3 regions of the Pantoea sp. YU22 genome follow, and region 1 is predicted to be linked to each of the others. Evidence: predicted binding sites of a transcription regulator. Region 1 holds the regulator's gene; each other region holds the start of a gene.
What was found. Region 1 encodes PhoB, which activates phosphate uptake and scavenging genes when phosphate is short. Its sites were predicted from a motif close to CTGTCATAAAACTGNCNNAT; they were not measured.
Positions count from the first base shown of each region.

Region 2: the regulator PhoB is predicted to act here: its motif matches at 3,514-3,533, upstream of opgB (phosphatidylglycerol--membrane-oligosaccharide glycerophosphotransferase).
Region 3: the regulator PhoB is predicted to act here: its motif matches at 1,938-1,957, upstream of pstS (phosphate ABC transporter substrate-binding protein PstS).

Region 1 is NZ_RYDU01000003.1:151,530-159,511, reverse strand. Features, by position in the region: gene EKL29_RS07400 (PstS family phosphate ABC transporter substrate-binding protein) at 1-502, opposite strand, end outside; gene phoR (phosphate regulon sensor histidine kinase PhoR) at 521-1,834, opposite strand; gene phoB (phosphate response regulator transcription factor PhoB) at 1,849-2,538, opposite strand; gene sbcD (exonuclease subunit SbcD) at 2,734-3,933, shown strand; gene EKL29_RS07380 (AAA family ATPase) at 3,930-7,613, shown strand; gene EKL29_RS07375 (cell envelope integrity protein TolA) at 7,613-7,972, shown strand.
Region 2 is NZ_RYDU01000002.1:195,859-203,840, reverse strand. Features, by position in the region: gene EKL29_RS05375 (fimbrial protein) at 1-592, shown strand, start outside; gene EKL29_RS05370 (fimbrial protein) at 610-1,134, shown strand; gene opgB (phosphatidylglycerol--membrane-oligosaccharide glycerophosphotransferase) at 1,136-3,430, opposite strand; gene EKL29_RS05360 (tautomerase family protein) at 3,630-4,019, opposite strand; gene EKL29_RS05355 (LysR family transcriptional regulator) at 4,140-5,060, shown strand; gene EKL29_RS05350 (glycosyltransferase family 32 protein) at 5,034-6,053, opposite strand; gene EKL29_RS05345 (hypothetical protein) at 6,179-6,424, shown strand; gene EKL29_RS05340 (WD40 repeat domain-containing protein) at 6,480-7,433, shown strand; gene EKL29_RS05335 (histidine phosphatase family protein) at 7,426-7,980, opposite strand.
Region 3 is NZ_RYDU01000011.1:94,727-102,708, forward strand. Features, by position in the region: gene pstC (phosphate ABC transporter permease PstC) at 1-701, opposite strand, end outside; gene pstS (phosphate ABC transporter substrate-binding protein PstS) at 788-1,831, opposite strand; gene glmS (glutamine--fructose-6-phosphate transaminase (isomerizing)) at 1,997-3,826, opposite strand; gene glmU (bifunctional UDP-N-acetylglucosamine diphosphorylase/glucosamine-1-phosphate N-acetyltransferase GlmU) at 3,975-5,345, opposite strand; gene EKL29_RS15625 (F0F1 ATP synthase subunit epsilon) at 5,506-5,925, opposite strand; gene atpD (F0F1 ATP synthase subunit beta) at 5,950-7,347, opposite strand; gene atpG (F0F1 ATP synthase subunit gamma) at 7,377-7,982, opposite strand, start outside.

The sequences.
Region 1 (7,982 bases):
GCCCGTAGCGCTGGATCGGTCGGCGCGCCCAGTCGGGCTGGCGCTCGCCCATATCGCCCCAGCGCGTTGGCACCTGAGTCGCACCGCACAGGCGCGTCACGGAAAAAATAGCGTCCAGCTGGCGCATATCGATCTGCGTCAGCGGGTTGCGCTGATTGACCACCACCACCAGCGCGTCGAGCGCCACCGGTACGGCGAGAGGCGCATAGCCATAGCGCGCCTGAAAGGTTTGTCGCTCTTCCGCCTGCATGGGACGGCTCATCGGGCCTAGCTGCGCGGCGCCTGCCGCCAGCGCGGTCGGCGCGGTGGAAGAGCCAGAGGCCTGCACCTGCAAATTCACGCCCGGCGCCAGCGCGCTGAAATCCTCGCTCCATAGCATCATCAGCGTGCCCAGCGTGTCTGATCCGACGCTGCTGAGGTTGCCGGTCAGCATTTCGGGCTGCGGCGCCGCCAGCGTCATCGCGGGCATAAAAAGTGAAAGCAACAGCAGCAAGGCGCGCATGAAAGATTCCATTAACGGTTAATGGACGGCATTCTCCTGCAATCCCGCGCTGACGATCAACCTCGACGGCAGCGTAAAGGTAAAACAGGTCTCTTTATCGGGAATGCTGGTGATCTCCAGCCGCGCGTTATGGTGGCTGAGGGCGTGCTTAACGATCGCCAGTCCCAGCCCGCTGCCGCCGGTTGCGCGCGAGCGCGCCTTATCTACGCGGTAGAAGCGCTCCGTCAGGCGCGGCAGATGTTCAGCCGGAATACCAGGCCCGTTGTCGCATACCTTAAACTGCGCGCCCTGCCGGTTGCGCAGCCAGCTGATGTCGATACGGGTGCCTTCCGGCGTATGGTTCACCGCGTTATAGACCAGGTTAGAGATGGCGCTGCGCAGCTGATCGTCATCGCCGAGCACCTTGAGATGCGGGTCGGTATGAAAATGGATCTCGTGGCGGCCGCTGCTCAGCGTCTCCGCTTCGCGCTGCAGCAGATGCAGCATCATCGGCACGTCTACCGTCTCTTTCATATCGATCGCTGGCGCGGCCTCGATACGCGACAGCGTCAGCAGCTGGCGCACCAGGCTGTCCATCCGGCGCGTCTGCTCCTGCATAGTCTGCAGCGCCTTGCCGCGCGAGCGCTCGTTCATTACCGAGTCGTTCATCATCTCCAGATAGCCCTGCAGCACCGTAAGCGGCGTGCGCAGCTCGTGGCTGACGTTGGCGAAAAAGTTGCGGCGCGCGCCCTCCAGCTGGTGCATCTGCGTGACGTCGCGCGCCACCATCAGCCACTGCCCTTCGCTATAGGGCATAACGCGGAACTCCATATGGTGCTGGTTATTCAGGATTAAGGTGAGCGGCTTATTGAAATCGCGCTGGCGGATGTAGCGGGAGAATTCGGGATAGCGCAGCAGGTTAAGGATGTTCTGCCCGTTATCTTCCGGCCAGCGCAAGCCAAGATGCTGCTGCGCCAGCCCGTTGCACCAGAAAATGGTGCCCTCTTCCGTGGTCAGCACCACCGCGTCGGGCAGCGTCTCGGCGCCGCTGCGAAAGCGCTTAATCAGATTGCCCAGCTCGCGCCGCCGCCGCCGGTTGCGCAGCTGCATCTGATAAAGGCCGTAAAACAGCGGCTCCCAGCTCGCCTGGCCCGTTGGGGGCGTCATGGTGCGATCCACCCACAGCCAGTGCGACAGGCGCATCAGATTGTGAAAGTGCCACAGCAGCACCGCCAGGGCGCTAATCAGCAGTAGCCAGGGCAGATAACCGAAAATCAGCCCGATAATCAGCGCGGGCAGAGACGCCAGCGCCAGCTCAGAGAGCAATCTCTTCCAGGAGAGTCGTTCCAGCACGGTTAAGACTCCGTTTAGTAGCGGGCGGAGAAACGATACCCCGTACCGCGAACGGTTTGAACCATGCGGTCATGGCCGGAAACTTCCAGCGCCTTACGTAAGCGGCGGATGTGCACGTCAACGGTGCGATCCTCCACGTACACATTGGTGCCCCAGACGTGGTTCAGCAGCTGTTCGCGGCTGTAGACGCGCTCTGGATGCGTCATAAAGAAGTGCAGCAGTTTATATTCGGTCGGCCCCATTTCCAGCGGCGTCGACTCCGACATCACGCGGTGCGACGAAGGGTCCAGACTCAGGCCCTGCATCTCGATCACCTCTTCCACCGCCATCGGCGAAATGCGGCGCATTACCGCCTTGATACGCGCCATCAGCTCTTTCGGCGAGAAAGGCTTGGTGATATAGTCGTCCGCGCCCACTTCCAGACCGCGCACGCGATCTTCCTCTTCGCCGCGCGCCGTCAGCATCATCACCGGAATATCGCGGGTCAGCGCTTCGCGCTTCAGATGTTTAATAAACTGAATACCGCTGCCGCCCGGCAACATCCAGTCCAGCAGAATTAAATCTGGCCAGGGCTCAATCAGTTTCCCTACCGCGCTGTCATAATCCTCGGCCTCGATGGGCTGGTAGTCGTTCTGCTCCAGAACGAAGCACAACATTTCACGGATAGGGGCTTCATCTTCCACAACCAAAATGCGCTTAGCCATTGTAACTCCTGCTGATGTGACCGCTGTCACCGTTATATGCGGCGCCATTATGCGTCAGATTTATGACACTTTTATGAAAAACATAGCCGCTTAATCAGCGCTTTAACACTGCTTTATGACAGCCGGCGCGGCTTTTTTCGCTTTTGCGCCATAGCCGGTATAATCGTCCGGCAAACCGTTACGGCAGGGAGTTTTATGCGCATCATTCACACCGCGGACTGGCACCTCGGTCAGTTTTTCTATAACAAGAGCCGGGCGGCTGAGCACCAGGCTTTTCTGGACTGGCTGCTGGCGCGCATTGAAGAGCATCAGGTCGATGCGCTGATCGTCGCAGGCGATCTCTTTGATAGCGGCACGCCGCCAAGCTACGCGCGTGAACTTTTTAACCGTTTCGTGGTGGCGCTGCAGCCCACCGGCTGCCAGCTGGTGGTGCTGGCGGGCAACCATGACTCGGTCGCCACGCTCAACGAGTCGCGCGCGCTGCTCGCCTGTCTTAATACCCAGGTGATCACCACGCCGCAGGCGGATCATAACCTGCTGCTGCTGCGGGATCGCGCCGGCGAGCCGGGCGCGCTCCTGTGCGCCATTCCCTATCTGCGTCCGCGCGATATTATGCGCAGCCGGCCGGGCCAGTCGGGGCGCGAGAAGCAGCTCAGCCTGCTGGAAGCGATAGCCGCGCATTATCAGCGCAGCGTCGACGCGGCGCGCGCGCATCCGCTGACGCTGCCGGTGATCGCCACCGGCCACCTCACCACCGTCGGCGTCAGCAAAAGCGACTCAGTGCGCGATATCTATATCGGCACGCTCGACGCCTTTCCCGCGTCAGCTTTTCCCGACGTCGATTACGTGGCGCTCGGCCATATCCATCGCGCCCAGCGCGTCGCCAACAGCGATCATATCCGCTACAGCGGCTCGCCTCTACCGCTCAGCTTCGACGAGCTCGGCAGCGAAAAGAGCGTGTTTTTAGTGGAGCTGGGTAACGCAGGCTTACAAAACGTCACAGCGCTGCCGGTACCGCCGTTCCAGCCGATGAAAATGCTGAAAGGCTCGCTGGCGCAGATCGAAGCCCAGCTGGCACCTTTCGCCGCCCATGAAGGCGAGAAGCCGGTATGGCTCGATATTGAGGTCACCACCGAGGAGTTTCTCAGCGATCTGCAGCGCCGCATCGAAGCGCTGACCGCTGAGCTGCCGGTCGAAGTTTTGCTGCTGCGCCGCAGCCGCGAACAGCGTCAGCACAGCCTGGCGCAGCTGAAAAACGAAACCCTGAGCGAGCTAAAGGTAGAAGAGGTCTTCGCCCGCCGCATCGCACTGGCGGAAGATATTGATGAGGCGCGGCAGGCGCGCCTCAGCGACCTGTTCCGTTCCACCCTTGCGTCCCTTGAGGAGAGTGAATGAAGATCCTCACGCTGCGCTTTAAAAACCTTAATGCGCTGAAAGGCGAATGGTTTATCGACTTTCGCGCCGAACCCTTCGCCAGCAACGGCCTGTTCGCCATTACCGGCGCAACAGGCGCAGGCAAAACCACCCTGCTTGACGCCATCTGCCTGGCGCTTTATCACCAGACGCCGCGCCTCGGCGTGCTGTCGCAGACGCAAAACGGGCTGATGACGCGCGACACCGCCGAATGCCTCGCCGAAGTAGAGTTTGAGATCAAAGGCGAAGCCTGGCGCGCCTTCTGGAGCCAGAACCGCGCGCGCGGCGCGGCCGACGGCAAGCTGCAGGCGCCGCGCGTCGAGCTGGCGCGCTGCGTCGACGACAAAATTTTCGCGGATAAGGTAAACGATAAACTAAAGCTGATTGAGTCGCTGTCGGGCCTCGATTTTGAGCGCTTTACCCGCTCGATGATGCTGTCGCAGGGGCAGTTCGCCGCCTTCCTGAATGCGAAGCCCGGCGAGCGCGCCGAACTGCTGGAAGAGCTGACCGGTACCGAAATCTACGGCCAGATCTCCGTCGCCATCTATGAACGTCACAAGGCGGCGCGGCTGGCGCTGGAGAACCTGCGCAGCCGCGCGGGCACCCTGACGCTGCTCGACGCTGACGCGCGCGACGCGCTGCAGCAGCAGCTGGCGACGCTGACCGAAGCGGAGCAGGCGCTTACTCAGCAGAACACGCGCCTGCATCAGCAGCATCAGTGGCTGACCCAGGCAGAGCAGCTGGACAGCGATATTCAGGCCGCGCAGGCGGCGCTGGACGCGGCGGAGCAGGCATGGCTCGGCGCAGAAGCGGATCGCCAGCGCCTGGCGCGCAGCGAACCGGCGGAGAAGCTGCGCGATAAGCTCGTCCAGCGCGACAGCCTGCTGCATGAACAGCAACATCTGCAGCAGACGCAGCAGCAGCTGGCGCAGCAGCGTCAGGCCATCGAACAGCAGACAAAAAGCGACCAGCAGCGCCGTGACGCAGCCCAGGCGGCGCGCGACGCCGCGCTGCGCGAGCAGCAGGCGCAGGAGACGCTGCTGACGGAACAGGTGATCCCGCTCGATCAGCAGATCGCCGCCCTGCTCGCGCAGGCGCAGCAACAGCAGCGGGAAGCTGACCAGCAGCAGCAGGCGCTGACGCAAAGCCAGAAGGCGCTGCAGCAGGAAACGGCGCAGCGGGAGCAGTTACAGGCGGCGCTGACGGAGCAGCAGCAGTGGCGCGCGGATCAGGGCACGCTGCCGCAGTGGGGCCCTTCACTGGCGCTGTGGCAGGAGCGTTTCGCCCAGCTGGCGCAGCGGGAAACCGCGCTGGAATCGCTTCGTGAGCAGCGGCGTCAGCAGCAGCAGACGCTGGCGCAGCGGCAGACGAATATCGCGCAGCTGCAGCAGCAGGCGACGCCGCTGAGCCACGCCGAGCGGCAGGCGGCCGACGCGTTGCAGAGGGCGGAACAGGCGCAGGCCGCGTCAGAGCAGACCCATCCGCCACAGGCGCTGCAGGCCCGTCAGGCGCAGTTTGAGGCGAGCCGCCCGCTGCGCCAGCAGCTGGCGGTGCTGGCCTCGCAGTGGACGCCGCTGCAGCAGCATATCTCCGCGCGTCAGCAGCGCCTCGCCGCGCTGGAAAAGACGCTGCGGCAGGATGACGAGACGCTGCAAACGCTGCGCGCGACCTTTGCACGCGAAAAAGCAGCGCTGGCCGATATCAAAAAAATCTGCGAGCTGGAGCAGCATATCGCCGATCTGGCGGCCTGGCGCGCACGCCTTGAGCCGGAGCAGCCCTGCCCCCTGTGCGGCTCCTGCCAGCACCCGGCGGTGGAGCGCTACGCTGCGCTGGAGCTGAGCGAGAATCAGCGTCGTCTGGCCGATCAGGAACAGCAGGTCGAGGCGCTGCGCGAACAGGGCATCAAAAAAGGCGAGGCCGTTAAGCAGGCGAAAGCCGAACAGCAGCGACTGCAGGAAGAGCTTGCCGCAGAAACCCAGCAGCTGGACGCGCTAAATCAGCAGTGGCAGGCCCTGCAGAGTGAGCTGGCGCTTACATTCGATGCGGGCGACAGCGCCGCACTGGCCGCCTGGCAGCAGCAGCAAAGCAGCGAGGAACAGGCGCTGCAGCAGCTTGTCCGTCAGCAGGAGGCCGCCGCGCGCCAGCGTCAGCAGGCGAAAGATGAGTACCTGCGACATCAACAGGCGCTGCAGCAGCATCAGCAGCAGCTTCAACTGGCCCAGCAAACGCTCACTAACCTGCAGGAGAGCGCCACAGCGCTGGCGCAGCGTCTGGAGCAGGAGGAGCGCGAATGGCGGGAGCGCAGCGACGCGCTGCAGCAGGAACTGGCCGGTGCGGGAGTCGCCCTGCCCGATGCCGCGGCGCGCGACGGCTGGCTGCAACAGCAGCAGCAGCGCTGGCGGCGCTGGACTGAGAGCGAGCAGCGGCTCGCCGAGCTACAACCGCAGCTGGCGCGCGCCGAAGCGCAGTGCGCCAGCCTGCAGCAGCGCGTGGAGAGCGAGCGTCAGCGGCTCGATACCCTGCAACAGCTGCGCGCGCAAACCGAGGCGACGCTGACGCAGCAGCGCGCGGCCCGGCAGGCGCTGTTTGGCGATCGCGACGTCGCTGCGGCGCGGCGACAGGCGCAGGCGCAGCTCCAGCAGCAGGAGGCCGCGCTCTCCGCCGCGCTGGAGGCGCTGCAAAAAACGCAGAGCCAGCTCAGCCAGCTGGCGGGACGCGCGGCGGAACTCGACGCGCAGCAGGCCAAAGTCACTCAGTCGCTGAGCGCGGCGCAGCAGCAGCTCAGTGCCGCGCTGGCCGCCGCCGACTTCAGCGATGAGGCCAGCCTGCGCGCCGCGCTGCTTGATGAAGAGGAGGCGCGCGCGCTGCGAAGCCAGATGCAGCAGCTTGAGCAGCAGCGACACGCCCTGCAGGCCCAGCGGCAGCAGCTGGCGCAGCGTCGGGCGACGCATCAGCAAAGCCAGCCAGAGGAGACGCCGCAGAGCGCCGCCGCGCTGGAGGCGCAGCTTGAGCAGCTGCGTCTGGCGCTGCGCGACAATGCGCGTCAGCAGGGCGAAGCTCAGCAGCAGTTGCAGAGCGATGCGCGCCTGCGCGAACAGCAGCAAAGCCTGATGACCCAGATAGAGGAAGATGAAGCGGCGCTTGAGCAGTGGAGTCAGCTGAATGATTTGATCGGCTCCGCCAGCGGCGATAAGTTCCGCCGCTTCGCGCAGGGACTGACGCTGGATCACCTGGTGGCGCTCGCCAACCGCCAGCTTGATCGGCTGCACGGTCGTTATCTGCTGCAACGCCGCGCCAGCGACGCGCTGGAGCTGGACGTGATCGATACCTGGCAGGCCGACGCCGCGCGCGATACGCGCACCCTTTCCGGCGGCGAAAGTTTTCTGGTCAGCCTCGCGCTGGCGCTGGCGCTTTCAGATTTAGTCAGCGTGAAAACGCGCATAGAATCTTTGTTTCTCGACGAGGGCTTCGGTACGCTGGACGCCGAAACGCTCGACACCGCGCTGGACGCGCTGGATGCGCTCAACGCCAGCGGCAAAACCATCGGCGTTATCAGCCATGTCGAGGCGATGAAAGAGCGCATTCCGGTGCAGATCCGGGTGCGCAAGATTAACGGGCTAGGCTACAGCAAACTGGAGCTGCCCCGCGCTCAGGAGGCGTAATGAAAACAGGCATGGCGCTGCTGCTCGCCAGCGCGCTGCTGGCGGGATGCAGCAGCAAACCGCAAAGCGATCCCGCCTGCGACCGCCACTACTCGGCGGCGCAGTGCAACTATTTACGCGACGTTCAGCAGCAGCTGATGGGCACCTTTAACAGCACCGTCGCGCCGCGCTATCCGGGGCGGACCTGTCTGGTTTCGGCGCACCGCCGCGCCGACGGCGGCTACAGCGTGCTGCGCACCGAAGGCGACGAGGCGCTTTGCCTGCGCGCCTGGCAGCAGGTAAGCAGCGCGCGCAACCTGCCGCTGCCGCCGGTCGGGGTGCCGGAGGACTGGCAGTTCGCCTTCGGCTCGGCGCAGTAACGCGTCACGC
Region 2 (7,982 bases), on a different contig from region 1:
CAACCTGATATATAAGTTTAAGGTGCTTAAAGCCTTTACCGGGACAATGACTATTCCTTATACCGAAATATTTAGCGTGTATGTCGGCGCGGATATAGGCTCCTATAACCCGCCAGAGATGAAAAGCGTGGTATATAAAATTGTTATCAATGGCGCGACGATCTCAGTGCCGCAAACCTGTACCGTTAATGCCGGAACAACCATAGATTTTGACTTTTCAGATATCAACGCCTCTTCTTTTAGCCGTGCGGGCGCAGGGGTTAAACCCAGCGATGTCTCAACGCTGTCTAAGTCATTTGATATTGCATGCACAGATGGCGAGGCGAACTCTACGTTAAAAATAACGCTGCAAACCTCAACCACCTCAGGCAATACCATTGTTTCTTCTAATCCGGATCTCGGTTTTATTATTACAGATGACCAGGACAATATTATTGTTCCGAATGATACCACCAGCGCTATTACCACGACCTTAGACAGCACCTCTCAGGCTACCGTGACGATCAAGGCCTATCCGGTCAGCGTAACGGGCAGTAAACCCGAAGAGGGCACCTTCTCTGCGACAGCCTATTTACTTGTTGAGTTTGCCTAGAATCGGAGAGAGAAAAGATGAAAACACCTTTTTGTTTCAGGGGAACGGCGTGGGCTCTCGCGCTTGCACTCTTTAGCCCCTCTTTGCTGGCTACCAACGCAGGTTCGGTTGAGATCACCCTACACGGTAATATCGTCGCCTCTTCCTGTACCCTAAGCGAAGGGGACGATAGTCAGACTATCGTGCTGGGTGACTGGGCAGTAAAAAATTTCACTGACAGCGGAGTACGTTCGCAACCGGTCTATTTTGGCATTGCGCTGACCGATTGCTCGGCATCTACCGCTGAGCTCACTTTTAGCGGCACGCAGGACAGCAGTTCGGCAGAATTACTGGCGTTAGACAGCGACAGCACGGCGGAAAATATCGCGATCGAGATCCTCGATGCGGATAAAAACCGCGTGCCGCTTAACCAGTCTGTCTCAACGACCATCGATAGCGACGGCACTGCCGCCTACACCTTTTACGCCAACTATATCTCTACCGGCACCGTCAGCGCAGGCACGGCGAATGGAACCTTAACCTTCACCATCAACTATTCCTGACTTAACTCTGCGGCTGCACGATTTTAATCTCTACCATCCCGATACCCAGCCGGCGCGGGTCCTGGCCGGTAATATTGCCCAGATTGCTCTGCTGCGGCTGCGGCGGCGCAATCGTCAAGGTATGCGCCCCTGTCGGGTTGCTGAAGTGCAGGGTGGTGGTGGTGAGTTCCTCGCCCAGCGTCAGCTGCTGCTGCTGATCGCCGACGCGTACCGGAATCGGCTGGTGCGCGTTAGGCCCGAAAGCGCGCGCGGTGATCACCAGGTCGAAGCGCGCGGGCAGCGGATCGACATATTCAATGTTAACCGCCGGCGCCAGGTTGGCGTTAGACCAGCGGCCCCAGTTCTCCCAGCGCGAAATACCGCTAAAGCGCTTCACGCTGGCCGGCGCGCCCGGCACAGCGAAGAGAAAGCGATCAGCATCGTAGCGAATATCGTTATCCTCAACGCGGAGCAGCGCTTCATTCCGCTGATAGTTCGCCGCGCTCAGCGTCTCCTCAGGGAATTTCGCCTGGCCTTTCCACTGCGCTTTGTCGATACGCGCCACGCTCGGCTGGCCGCCGAGCCGCCCCATCGCCACGCAGAAATCGGTGGAGAGCGCCAGTTCAGGCTTCCACAGCCGCGCCATACGGAAGCAGCGATCGACCCAGACAAACTTTTCGCTGGCGGTGAAGTCCGCCAGCTGGTAGCGCAGCGGCGCGGAATATTCCCCTTCCGGCAGCGGCTCGACGTGGCTGCTGGCGACGCGGAACAGGATCGGCAGTTTGAACGTGGCACCGGAGAAGCTGAAGCTGTTTTTCGTCTGGTCAATGACGAAGCGGTCGAGCTTTTTCGGGAAATTCCACAGCTGAATAATATCCGCCTTCCAGCGGCTGATATGGTTCTGGAAATCGGTAAAGCGGCCGGTCAGCGTCGCGCCCGCCAGGCTGCTGCGGCCAAGACCGATCGCCTTATCGCCGCCGAGGATGTCCAGCACCGTCGCACCGTTATCCAGCGTGCTGCGCGGCCGGTCGATCACCTCCGCCTGCGGTCGATCGCCGCGGATCACCATAAAAAGATCGCGCCGCGGCTGCTTGATCAAATAGGGGTGAGCGGTGTTATTCATCGCCAGATGATCTGAGGTTACGACGATAACGGTGTTTTTAAAGTACGGAGAGGCCTTGATGCGCTCAATCAGCCGCGCCACATGCTCCTGCGAGCAGGCCACCGCGCTGAAAGACTGGTTGGGCTTGCCTGCATAGCTGTAGCTTTTGCGCTGGCAGCTCCGTGAAATAAAGCCATCGGGATGGTGCGTGTCCACGGTAAGGGCGAACAGGGCGAAGCGTTTCTGCTGGCGCGACAGCGCCTCATATTGTTCATACACCTCATCCATTACCGTATCGTCGTAGTAGCCCCAGTTGTTGCGGTAGGCGGGATCGGCGACGCGATCTTTTAGCTCCTGCGATCCGTACATATGAGCGGGATCGAAGCCGTGCGATTTCAGGAAGAGGTCTTTCCCGGCAAAGCGCAGATCCGCGCCCTGAATAAACCAGTTTTCATAGCCGGAATTTTTCAGAATATCGCCGAGGCAGATGTTTTGCGGATAGAAGCTGGAAAGCGCGGCGGAAGCGTTGCCGTCAAAGGGCGCGAACAGCGGAATGCCGCACTGTGAGGCCACCATACCGGCAATGGTGTAATCGGTGCCGGGCAGCTGTACGGTCTCGCTGAAATCCAGGCTTTGTGCTTTTTCTCGTCCCAGCTCCGGCGCGAGATCGGGAAACGCCTGATCGTTAAAATAGGTGCGCTCCAGGCTTTCGCCGTAGATATAGACCAGGTTGAGATGAGGGTTGCTGATGACCTTCTGCGGCACTTTATAGTAGTCGTCGAAGTCGGAGTCAGCGGGGCGGGTATGCGAAGCGACCAGACTGGCGACCTGGCGAAACGCGGGCGTAGTCTGCACCGATCCGGCGGCGCAGGCGAACGCCAGCAGGCTCCAGCCGAGATGGTGCGGTCGCTCATGGCGGCGCAGCAGCCAGGTCAACAGGCAGATCAGCAAAAAGAGCAGCAGCAGCAGCGCGAGAGCGGGCACCACATATTTGCTGACGCCCGCGCCGGTCAGGCTGTTGGTCAGTGTATAAAGCACCGCATCATTGATGCCGTCCCCGGTGAAGTAGTTGCTGGCGAAAAGGGTGGCGTTGAGTAGCACAAACAGCACCAGCAGAAGCAGCACAAAGGAGAACCAGATTTTATTTCGTCCGGCTTTCCAGGAGTAAACGGCAATGGCGGCCAGAAACAGCGCCACTGAGACACATTCGGACAACGTCAAATCCTCTCTTGAAGTGAATTAGCGCTTCCTGCGCAGCCCGCGATGAGCATGAATAGATTTGCGTCAATCTATAATGGCTGTCATAGCGCTGCAACATATGCCGCCCGAATTGTGCAGTGGGTAATCTTTCAGAGAAAAAAGAGGACGACAGCCGCCTGGCTGCCGTCGATAACGGGGGGAAAACTGCGTGGAATCAAAGCCGACCGGTGAGGTATTGCGCTTCGCCGTCAGCGAAGCTCCAGTCGCCTTTGTCGTTAGTGATAAAGCTGATCATTAAATCGTTGCCCTGCACGCCGCTGCTTTCGCGCAGCTCGCGCGCCAGCTCCGCCATAAAGTGCTGCTTTTGCTCGGCGCTGCGCGGGCTGGTATAGACGCGCACCATCACCAGATTGTCGCTACGCTGGAAGCCGAGTCCGGTATCCTGGAAAACCATCTGGTAGCCTTTGTTTTCGTGAACAATCTGATAGCGGTCGCGCTCCGGCACCTTAAAGGCGGTCAGCACCGCGCGATGCGCCGCGTCCAGCAGCGTGCGCAGTTCTGACTCTGATCGGCCTTGTATCACATCGAATTGCAGTAATGGCATCGCTATTTCTCCTGTTGAACGCGTAATTTTTGTATGCTCTGGTGACTATCCTGGCGTTTCTGCGGGCAAAGAAAAAGCGCGCTCGCTAAACTGATTATTCAATATTGTGAACAATCCAACATGAAAGAGATGAAAACGGACGCGCTCTGGATGCATCTGCACTGGCTGCTGGTGCTGGCGGAGCAGGGCAGCTTTACCCGCGCGGCGGAGCGGCTCGACGTCAGCAAAGCGGCGATGAGCCAGAAGATCAAAGAGCTGGAGAAGGCGGCGGGAACAGCGCTGGTGCAGCGCACTACGCGCAGCGTTCGGCTGACGGCGGCCGGGGAAAAGCTGGTGGAAGAGCTGCGAGACCCCTTCGCGCGTATTGAGCAGAGCTTTTTCGGCGTGCGCGACGCCGCCGGGCCGGTGCGCGGTCTGGTCAGAGTTACCGCGCCGGTCGCCTTTGCCCGCCAGCAGCTGGTGCCAATCGTCGGGGATTTTCTGCGCGCTTACCCGCAGATTCGACTGCAGCTCGACGTGACGGACCGCATCGTCTCGCTCAGCAGCGAAGGGTTCGACCTGGCGATTCGCCACAGCAGCGCGCTGCCGGAAACGCACGTCGCGCTGCCGCTGTGCGAAACGCGCACCCTGCTGGTGGCCTCGCCGGACTATCTTGCGGCGCACGGCGCGCCGCAGACCCCGCACCAGCTGACGCAGCACAACTGCTTATACTACCCGCGCGGCGTGGAAACCCCGCGCTGGACCTTCGCCGACGCAGAGCAGGAAGAGCGGGTGCAGGTACGGGTGCAGGGCAGCTTCGCCACCAACAACAGCGAGTCGATACGCGATGCGGCGCTACAGGGGCTGGGCATCGCCATGCTGCCGGACTTTAGCGCCAGCGAGGCGCTCGCCTCCGGCGCGCTACAGCAGGTACTGCCGCGCTGGCGAGCCGTTGAGGCGTTTGCGGAGAAGCTGTGGATCGTCAGGCCTTACGCCGCGCAGGTGCCGCGCGCGGTAACGACCTTTACGCACTGGCTACGCGCGCGCTTTGTCGGCGCCTGAAGGCAACGCCAGCGTCGGGCGCACGGGTGTCAGCATCATCTCGCCCAGCAGACTGGCGCGGTTATAGAGGCCAATGCGCAGGTTAAAGTCGAGATGCAGCCGTTCGTCGCCGCTCAGCCTGATCACCGGCGGCGGCGTTTGCGGCCGCTGATGGAACAGCACCGAGCAGGCGAACGCATCGCTGTTGCCGGCGTGCAGCCGCTGATAAAACCAGGCGTTGGCCTCCGCTTTGCGTAAATGGAGATTCACGCGGCGGTACTCTTTGACCGCCACCTGCTGTGCCAGCGATAACAGCGCCTGCGCTGGATGATGGATTTTCTGCACGATAAGCGGATAGTCGTCGCGCTTCTTCAGCTCGTTAATATAGTTCTGCGCGCCGAGGTTTTTAATCGGTGCCAGCTGCTTCAGCCATTCGCGAATAAAGGCGTTGCCTGGCGCGGCGGCGATAAACCAGCTTTCGATAACCGGCGACAGAAAATTAAGCGTGCAGCTTTCACGATAATAGCCAATAACGTCCATCGGCTTATCCTGCTGCGTCTGATGGACCCAGTCGAGCTTCTCAAATAACAGCGTGCCGCAGTCGATGCCGATGCCGCCGAAGCGGTGGAGCAGCTCCAGCCGGATAATTTCGCTTTTATGCCTCGGCGTCAGGTCGGCGGAAATAAACTCCATATCCGGCAGCCACTGCGCCAGCGTGCTCTGCGTCACCAGATGCAGCGTATGGTCGGGATTATCCTGACGCAGCTGGTTGATATTCAGGCGCAGAGAGAGCGGCAGCTGATCCTCATGCCAGTACATCCAGATGGTTTTCGGGATCTCCGCAGGGGCCTTCTCCGCCGACAGGATCACCAGGTTCTCCTCCTGGCTGGCGTCATATTCCGGCGCGGTAAGGGCGCTGTGCTTTTTCTTCTGCCACAGCATTTGACTGCTGAAAGAGACGCGTTTCCAGTTGCGCCAGAGCGTATGTGCAGGATGTCGACGGTGTTGATTCATGATGCACCTGTTATTGTGATGACTGTCGCGGATATTTCCCCGGTGAGGCGCAGCGCAGAACGCGCATTGGTTTCCTCACGGTTGTGTATAAAATCTCTTCACCGATTTAATAAAGCATTATTTATATGCGCGCTACGTCTTTTGCTGAATTTCAGATAAACCGGAAAGCGACAGAGGTATTTGTCGCTTACCGTTTCCCGTCTGCCTTATATTTAAATAACGCGCTTATTTTTATTTTTTACCGGGCGGCTAAAGAAATTCCTGGTTTTTACCTGTGCGCTCCAGCAACAGAAGGCGCTGGCCCATTATTTAAGCGCGCGTTGGGCTTATTCAGGTTGTTTAATCATGCTGATGTTTTTCTGCGGTCATGATGGCATAACAGCGGTTGTCTACGCTTAAGGAAGGCTTACTGAGAAAGGAGTGGCTATGTCTGAACCAACCCGTGGGTTGCTGGCGGTCGACAAGCAGGGCAACCGCGTGCTGTTTCTTAATCCTGAGACCTTCGCTGTCGAGCGCGAACTCAACGCTTTCCCGCCGCGCCCGCATGAGCTGCTGATGCTGACCGCCTTGAAAAAAGCCTATGTGCCCATCTACGGCGACGGTATCCACGGCGACAATCCGCATCCGGGTCATAAAGTGGCGGTGATCGATCTGGCGAAGCGCGAAATTAGCGGCTTTATCGATCTGTCGCCGCTGCGCGCGCCGCACAGCGGTCAGCTGGGGCGCGACGGCAAGGTATACCTCTGCTGCGAAAACAGCGCGGCGGTCGCGGTAATCGATCCGGTGAGCGATCGGGTAGAGAAAACCATTCCCCTGCCTTCGCATAACGCCCACCGCCTGACGCTGTCGCCCAGCGGGCGCAAGCTGTTTACCGAAAATGAGGAAGATGCCAGCATTACCGTAGTGGATCTGTGCGAAGCGGAAGGGCGGGTTATCGATACTATTCTGCTGCCCGGACCCATCGCCGGGATCGCGGCGTCGCCGAAGCATCCCTATCTGGTAGCCAGCGCGGCGGATGCGACTTATCTTTACGTTATCGATCGTCAGAGCCATCGCGTGCGCCAGCGTCTGGCGCTGCCGGGACATAAAAAGCCCTGTCAGGTGGTGCGGTTCAGCGCGGACGGCGAGCGGCTGGTGGCGATAGGCGATGAGGAGCCGGTGATTACCCTGTTCGACGATCTGCTCAATCCGCTGGGCGATATCACGGTAGGGAATAAACCGATGGATGGCTGCTTTAGCCCGGATAATCAGCAGCTGCTGATCGCTAACGAAGGCGACGGCACGCTGAGCGTGATCGATCTGGCGACGGCCCGCGTCATCGCCACGCCGCGCGTCGGCACTGGCTGCGAAGTGCTGAGCTTTTTCGATCTGGTCAGATAAAAGGGCGGTGATAGATCGCGGAACTCCAGTGGCGGCTGCTGGCATGCTTTTCCGCCTGCCAGCCGCGCTTACGCAGCTCCCGCGCAATCATTTTATTCATCAGGCCGTGGCCGAGCAGCAGCACCGTACCCTGTTCCGAGAGCGCGATCAGCCTGTCGGCGGCGCGTGCGGCGCGCTGGCGCGCCAGAAGCAGCGACTCGCTTTCGCCTGCGTAGCCGCACAGCCACAGCATACGCAGCAGCGCCAGCCAGAGCAGCGTGGGTAGTTCAAGGCGCTGCGCGGCAATCAGCGGAACGGAAACTTCGCTGAACAGCGCATCAACATGGACCGGCTGCAGGCCCAGACGCGCCAGCGAAGAGCGCGCGCGCGGCAGCGGGCTGCAGACGATCACCGACGCCTGACGCGCAATCGCAAGGCTGCGGTCGGGCGGCATATCGCACACCAGCGCCATGTCATACGCCTCGCACCAGTCCGCCAGGCCCTGGGCGCTGAGTCGGCCGCCTGCGCGATGGTCCGGTTTGCCGTGTCGCATCAAGATAATGGTCATAA
Region 3 (7,982 bases), on a different contig from region 1:
CCCAGCATCACGCCGCCGATCACACCGTTTTTAGTGAACGGCAGCACGATGCGCCAGATCACTTCCCAGGTGGTACAGCCGATGCCGTAGGCGGACTCTTTCATCATCACCGGCGTCTGCTCGAACACGTCGCGCATCACCGAGGCGATGTAAGGAATAATCATGATCGCCAGAATCACGCCCGCCGCCAGGATACCGATGCCGAAGGCCGGGCCGGAAAAAAGCGCGCCGACGAACGGAATATTCGACATCACCTCGCCGACCGGCGTCTGAAAATATTCGGCGAACAGCGGTGCGAAGATAAACAGGCCCCACATGCCGTAAACGATACTGGGGATTGCCGCCAGCAGCTCAATAGCGGTGCCGAGCGGACGCCGCAGCCAGCCAGGCGACAGTTCCGTAAGAAACAGCGCGATGCCGAAGCTCACCGGCACAGCAATAATCAACGCAATCAGCGAGGTCACGAGGGTGCCGTAAATCGGCACCAGCGCGCCAAATTCTTCATTCGGCGCATCCCAGGTTTTGTTCCACAGAAAGGAGAAACCAAATTTCTGGATGCTTGGCCATGAGGAGAAAATCAGGGAGACGATAATGCCGCCCAACAGCAACAGGACAATCAGCGCCGCCAGCTTAACCAGCGCGCCGAAAATCATGTCACCTTGCTTACCGGGGGCTTTGAATGCCGGCTTCGTTGCAGCCATAGAAGTCTCATTCTTCAGAGGTTGTCAGGGCGGCACAAGGCCGCCCTTAGATCTGGCCGGACGCATGTCCGGCCGGGGTTGTTCGCTTACTGGTACAGCGCTTTGCCAGAACTGTCTTTGATGTTGGCTTTCCATGCCGCGCGGATCTGCTGGGTTACGCTGTCCGGCAGGGTAGCGTAGTCCAGGCTGTTCGCAGTTTTGCTGCCGTTTTTGTAAGCCCAGTCGAAGAACTTCAGCACTTCGCTGCCTTTCTCGGCATTCGCCTGATCTTTATAAACCAGGATGAAGGTGGTGGAAGTGATCGGCCACGCATCGTTGCCTTTCTGGAAGGTCAGATCCTGAGCAAAAGATTTGCTCCAGTCTGCGCCTTTCGCTGCGTTGGAGAAGCTGGTTTCGCTTGGCGCGACCGGCTTGCCGTCGGCATCAACCAGTTTGGTGTAGGTCAGGTTGTTCTGCTTGGCATAGGCGTATTCCACATAGCCGATAGAGCCCGGCAGACGCTGAACGAACGCGGCGACGCCGTCGTTGCCTTTGCCGCCCAGACCAGCCGGCCAGTTAACGGTGTTGCCTTTGCCGATTTTGCTGTTCCATTCTTCGTTCACTTTCGCCAGGTAGCTGGTGAAGACGAAAGAGGTGCCGGAACCATCCGCGCGGCGAACCACGTTGATGTTGGTATCTGGCAGTTTCACGCCCGGGTTCAGCTTAGTGATTGCCGAATCGTTCCACTTTTTGATTTTACCCAGGTAGATGTCGCCGACGGTTTTACCGTCGAGAGTCAGTTCGCCCGACTTCACACCCGGAATGTTAACGGCCAGCACAACGCCGCCAATAACGGTCGGGAACTGAAACAGGCCGTTTTTCTGCAGGTCTTCATCTTTCATCGGCGCATCTGACGCGCCAAAATCCACGGTTTTGGCGATGATCTGCTTGACGCCGCCGGATGAACCAATGCCCTGGTAGTTGATTTTGCTACCGGTGGCTTGCTGATATTCTGCTGCCCACTTGGCATAAACCGGCGCCGGGAAAGTACCGCCCGCGCCCGTCAGATCGGTGGCTGCAAAGGCAGAAACCGTGCTTACGGCGAGAGTGGCGGTAAGGATTCGGGCTACGGTGCTACGCATCAGTGTCATGTTCCCTCCAGGGGAGTTAATCTCAGGCTCAGAGCCGTTGTAGTTGGAGTCAGTGATTGCTGCAGGAGGGAAAATAGGACAGTTTGATGACAGTGAAATGTAGGAAATATGACAGTTATATGACAGGGCGCAAAAAGCAAAGGGGCCCGTTTCCGGGCCCGCTTTTTACTCGACGGTAACTGACTTAGCCAGGTTTCGCGGCTGATCCACGTCGGTGCCTTTAATCAGCGCGACGTGATAAGAGAGCAGCTGCAGCGGAACAGTGTAGAAGATTGGCGCAATCACCTCTTCCACATGCGGCAGAGAGATAATCTTCATGCCGTCGCTGTCGCTGAAGCCAGCGTCCTGATCGGCGAACACGTACAGCAGACCGCCGCGCGCGCGCACCTCTTCAATATTGGACTTCAGTTTTTCCAGCAGCTCGTTGTTCGGCGCCACGACGATAACCGGCATATCGGCATCAATCAGCGCCAGCGGACCATGCTTCAGCTCACCAGCGGCGTAGGCTTCCGCATGAATATAGGAGATCTCTTTCAGCTTGAGCGCGCCTTCCATAGCGATCGGATATTGATCGCCGCGTCCCAGAAACAGCGCGTGATGCTTGTCGGAGAAATCTTCCGCCAGCAGTTCAATACGCTTGTCCTGCGCCAGCATCTGTTCGATACGGCTCGGCAGCGCCTGCAGGCCGTGCACGATATCATGCTCGACCTCAGCCGACATGCCGCGCAGTCGTCCCAGCTTCGCCACCAGCATCAGCAATACGGTGAGCTGCGTGGTAAAGGCTTTGGTCGAGGCGACGCCGATTTCAGTGCCCGCTTTGGTCATCAGCGCCAGGTCCGACTCGCGCACCAGCGAAGAGCCCGCGACGTTGCAGATAGCCAGCGAACCCAGGTAGCCCAGCTCTTTGCTAAGGCGCAGCGCCGCCAGCGTATCGGCGGTTTCGCCGGACTGCGACAGGGTAATCAGCAGGCTGTTTTTCCGCACCGCGGATTTGCGGTAGCGGAATTCAGAGGCGATCTCGACGTCGCAGGGAATGTTCGCCAGTGACTCGAACCAGTAGCGCGCCACCATACCAGAATTGTAGGAGGTGCCGCAGGCGATGATCTGAATATGCTCTACCTGGCTCAGCAGGGTTTCGGCATGCGGCCCAAGCTCGCTGAGATCGACTTCGCCATGGCTGAAACGACCGGTTAAGGTGTTTTTAATCGCCATCGGCTGCTCGTAAATCTCTTTCTGCATATAGTGGCGATACACGCCTTTATCGCCCGCGTCGTACTGCACGCTGGATTCGATCTCGGCGCGGTTCACCGGATTGCCAGCGCTATCGACGATAGTCACGTCGCGGCGGCTCACTTCGGCGATATCGCCCTCTTCCAGATAGATAAAGCGACGCGTCACCGGCAGCAGCGCCAGCTGATCGGAGGCGATAAAGTTTTCGCCAACGCCGCGGCCAATCACCAGCGGACTGCCCGAACGCGCGGCCACCAGCAGCGACGGATCGCGGCTGTCCATGATCACCATGCCATAGGCGCCACGCAGCTGCGGGATAACGCGCAGCACCACTTCGCGCAGCGTTCCGCCCTGTTTCTGCTCCCAGTGCACCAGATGCGCCACCACTTCCGTGTCGGTCTCGGACGTGAAGCGATAACCGCGCGCGATAAGCGCTTCACGCAGCGGCTCATAGTTTTCGATAATGCCGTTGTGCACCACGATGATCTGCTCAGAGACATGCGGATGCGCGTTGGCTTCCGACGGTTCTCCATGCGTTGCCCAGCGCGTATGCGCGATGCCGGTGCCGCCAATCAGCGGCTGCTGCTCTGCGGCCTCCGCCAGCACTTGCACTTTGCCGACGCGACGCAGGCGCGTTACGTGGCCCTGACGATCAACGACGGCCAGACCGGCCGAATCATACCCGCGATACTCCAGGCGACGCAGACCTTCCAGCAGGATCTCTGCGATATCGCGCTGCGCTACTGCACCTACAATTCCACACATAAATGTTATTCCTGACCTGATGGTTTTTAACCATCTTTCGTTGTCATACGACCTGATAACCGGCTGTGCCGGGCTCCCCGAGCCTTGTAGAGAGTGGGGATTATTATTGTGTTACTGCTGCGGCCAGCATGTGGCTGGCCGCTAAAAATCACGTCTTCTTCACCGGACGCTGCCAGTGCGCTTTGCTGTTCTGTTCTTTACGGTTGTAGACCAGCGATGCCTCGGTGACATCTTTCATAATGGTGGTGCCCGCCGCGATAGTCGCGCCTGCCGCCACGCTGACCGGTGCCACCAGCTGCGTATCGGAACCGACAAAGACGTTGTCGCCGATAATGGTTTTTGATTTGTTGGCGCCGTCGTAGTTGCAGGTAATAGTGCCCGCGCCGATATTGACGTTCGCGCCGATCTCCGCGTCACCGAGGTAGCTCAGATGGCCAGCCTTGGAGCCTTTGCCCAGCGTCGCCTTTTTCATTTCAACGAAATTGCCGACGTGCGCGGCCTGCGCCAGCTCGCTGCCGGGACGCAGACGCGCGAAAGGTCCAACGGTGCAGTCGGCGGCGAGGTTCGCATCCTCGATCACCGTATAGGGACTGATTTCGCAGTCGTCGCCAATCACGCTGTTTTTAATGATGCAGCCTGCGCCGATTTTCACGCGGTCGCCCAGCGTGACTTCGCCTTCGATGACGACATTAATATCGATCTCGACGTCGCGGCCGTGGTTCAGCACGCCGCGCAGGTCGAAGCGCGCCGGATCGCGCAGCATAACGCCCGCCAGCAGCAGCTTCTCCGCCTGTTCGCTCTGATAAACCCGCTCCAGCGTCGCCAGCTGCAAACGGTTGTTCACGCCATCGGTTTCGCTGGCGCGCGCCGGATGCACCGCATTAATCTGGCGACCTTCGTGGTGCGCCAGCGCGATGATATCGGTGATGTAATATTCGCCCTGCGCGTTGTTATTGGTGAGCTGCGCCAGCCAGCGTTTCAGATCGCCGCCGTTGGCGACCAGAATGCCGGTATTGATTTCCGTGATTTTCAACTGCTCCGGGCTGGCGTCTTTCTGTTCAATAATGCCGACGATAGCGCCATTTTCACGCACGATACGCCCGTAACCGCTGGGGTTATCCAGCACCACCGTCAGCAGGCCGATGCCGCCCTGGGGTTTGGCGTCGCGCAGACGCTGCAGCGTCTCCTGAGAGATAAGCGGCACGTCGCCGTAGAGCATCAGGATATCTTCGTCGTCAGCAAATGCGGGGGCAGCCTGCTGCATCGCGTGTCCCGTACCCAGCTGTTCCGCCTGCAAAACCCAGTTGAGCGACGGCTCCGTCAGCGTGGCTTTCAGCCGGTCGCCACCGTGGCCGTAAACCAGATGAATATGCTGCGCGCCGAGGCCGGTGGCGGCGTCGATCACATGCTGAACCATGGGCTTTCCTGCAAGCGTATGCAGAACTTTGGGCAGATCGGAATACATACGGGTTCCCTTGCCGGCAGCAAGGATCACCACGCTCATTGCGCTGTTAGACATAACCATCCTGACAGAATTTTTGACATGCGAAAGTTAAACGGTTTACCCCTGAGATTACTACATTTTTCTCAGGTCGAAATTAGGCGCGCTCTGCTATCGGCGCGCGGGCAAAAAAAATGCCAGCCCGAAGGGCTGGCATTTCATGACGCATAAAGCCTGATTACATCGCTTTTTTGGTCAGCTCGATCACGCGCAGTTTAGCAATGGCTTTCGCCAGCTCCGCAGAGGCCTGAGCGTAGTCCACGTCGCCGTGGCTGCTGTTCATATGCTCTTCTGCTTTGCGTTTCGCTTCCAGCGCACGCGCTTCGTCCAGGTCGGTACCGCGGATAGCGGTATCGGCCAGAACGGTGGTGCTGCCCGGCTGCACTTCCAGCACGCCGCCAGAGAGGTAAATAAACTCCTCTTCGCCGTGCTGCTTCACGATACGGATCATTCCAGGCTTGATGGCAGTCAGCAGCGGCGCGTGGCCGGGGAAAATACCCAGCTCACCTTCGCTGCCTGACACCTGAATTTTCTGCACCAGGCCAGAGAACAGCTGTTTCTCTGCGCTGACGACGTCCAGGTGATAAGTCATAGCCATTTCTGTCCTCCCGGGAAACCGTTATTACAGTTTCTTCGCTTTTTCCACGGCTTCTTCGATAGCGCCGACCATGTAGAAAGCCTGCTCTGGCAGATGGTCGAACTCGCCGTCCATAATGCCTTTAAAGCCACGGATAGTTTCTTTCAGCGTAACGTATTTACCTGGCGAACCGGTGAAGACTTCCGCTACGAAGAACGGCTGAGACAGGAAGCGCTGAATCTTACGCGCGCGAGCCACCAGCAGTTTGTCGTCTTCAGACAGCTCGTCCATACCGAGGATGGCGATGATGTCTTTCAGTTCCTGGTAACGCTGCAGCAGAGACTGCACGCCGCGCGCAACGTCGTAGTGCTCCTGGCCAACAACCAGCGGATCCAGCTGACGGCTGGTGGAGTCCAGCGGGTCAACGGCCGGGTAGATACCCAGAGACGCGATCTGACGGCTCAGAGTAACGGTTGAGTCCAGGTGGGCGAAGGTGGTCGCCGGAGACGGGTCAGTCAAGTCATCCGCAGGAACGTAAACGGCCTGTACGGAGGTGATTGAACCGGTCTTGGTGGAGGTAATACGCTCCTGCAGCACACCCATCTCTTCAGCCAGGGTCGGCTGATAGCCTACCGCTGAAGGCATACGGCCCAGCAGTGCGGAAACTTCCGTACCGGCCAGGGTATAACGATAGATGTTGTCGATGAACAGCAGAACGTCGCGGCCTTCGTCACGGAATTTTTCCGCCATGGTCAGACCGGTCAGTGCAACGCGCAGACGGTTGCCCGGCGGCTCGTTCATCTGGCCATACACCAGCGCAACTTTGTCGATTACGTTGGAGTCGGTCATTTCATGATAGAAGTCGTTACCCTCACGAGTACGCTCGCCCACGCCGGCAAATACCGAATAACCTGAGTGCTCAGCCGCGATGTTACGGATCAGCTCCATCATGTTAACGGTTTTACCTACGCCCGCGCCGCCGAACAGGCCAACTTTACCGCCCTTGGCGAACGGACACATCAGGTCGATAACCTTGATGCCGGTTTCCAGCAGTTCCTGCGAGTTAGACTGATCTTCATAAGAAGGCGCCGCGCGGTGAATAGAGGAGATCTCTACAGCACTGCCGTCTTCTTCTTTGATGTCGCCTTTCATGTCGATCGGCTCGCCCAGCACGTTCATGATACGGCCGAGGGTGGCTTTACCCACCGGAACCTGGATCGGTTTTTTCAGGTCAGCAACTTCCAGACCGCGCTTCAGGCCGTCAGAAGAGCCCATGGCGATGGTACGCACCACGCCGCCGCCCAGCTGCTGCTGAACTTCCAGCACCAGACGAGCATCACCATTCTTAACCTCAAGGGCGTTGTACACTTGCGGTACCGCGTCCTGAGGGAATTCGACGTCAACTACGGCGCCGATAATCTGGACAATCTTTCCAGCTGCCATCTTGAATCCTCTACCTAATTCTTACCTGGTTAAACCGCGGAGGCTCCCGAGACGATCTCGGTGAGTTCCTGGGTGATGCTGGCCTGACGAGCTTTGTTGTATACCAACTGCAGCTCTTTGATCAGATTTCCGCCGTTATCGGTTGCGGCTTTCATCGCCACCATACGTGCGGCCTGCTCACTGGCCAGGTTTTCCACCACACCCTGATAAACCTGCGATTCGACATAACGACGCAGCAGGGTGTCCAGCAGCGCTTTCGGATCGGGCTCGTACAGGTAATCCCAGGTCTTCGCCTTCATCTCTTCTTCACCTTCCGCTGGCGGTAACGGCAGCAGTTGGGTAATGGTCGGAGTCTGAGACATGGTGTTATTGAATTTGTTGCTGACGACATAGAGCTTGTCGATACGCCCTTCATCGTAAGCCTGCAACATCACTTTTACCGGGCCGATCAGTTCGGACAGGGCAGGTTTATCGCCCATGCCGGTGACCTGAGCCACGACGTTGCCGCCTACGGAACCGAAGAACGCCACACCTTTGGAACCGATGATCGCCAGATCGCTCTGCGCGCCTTTATCGGACCAGGCCTTCATATCTGCCAGCAATTTTTTGAACAGGTTAATGTTCAAACCACCACA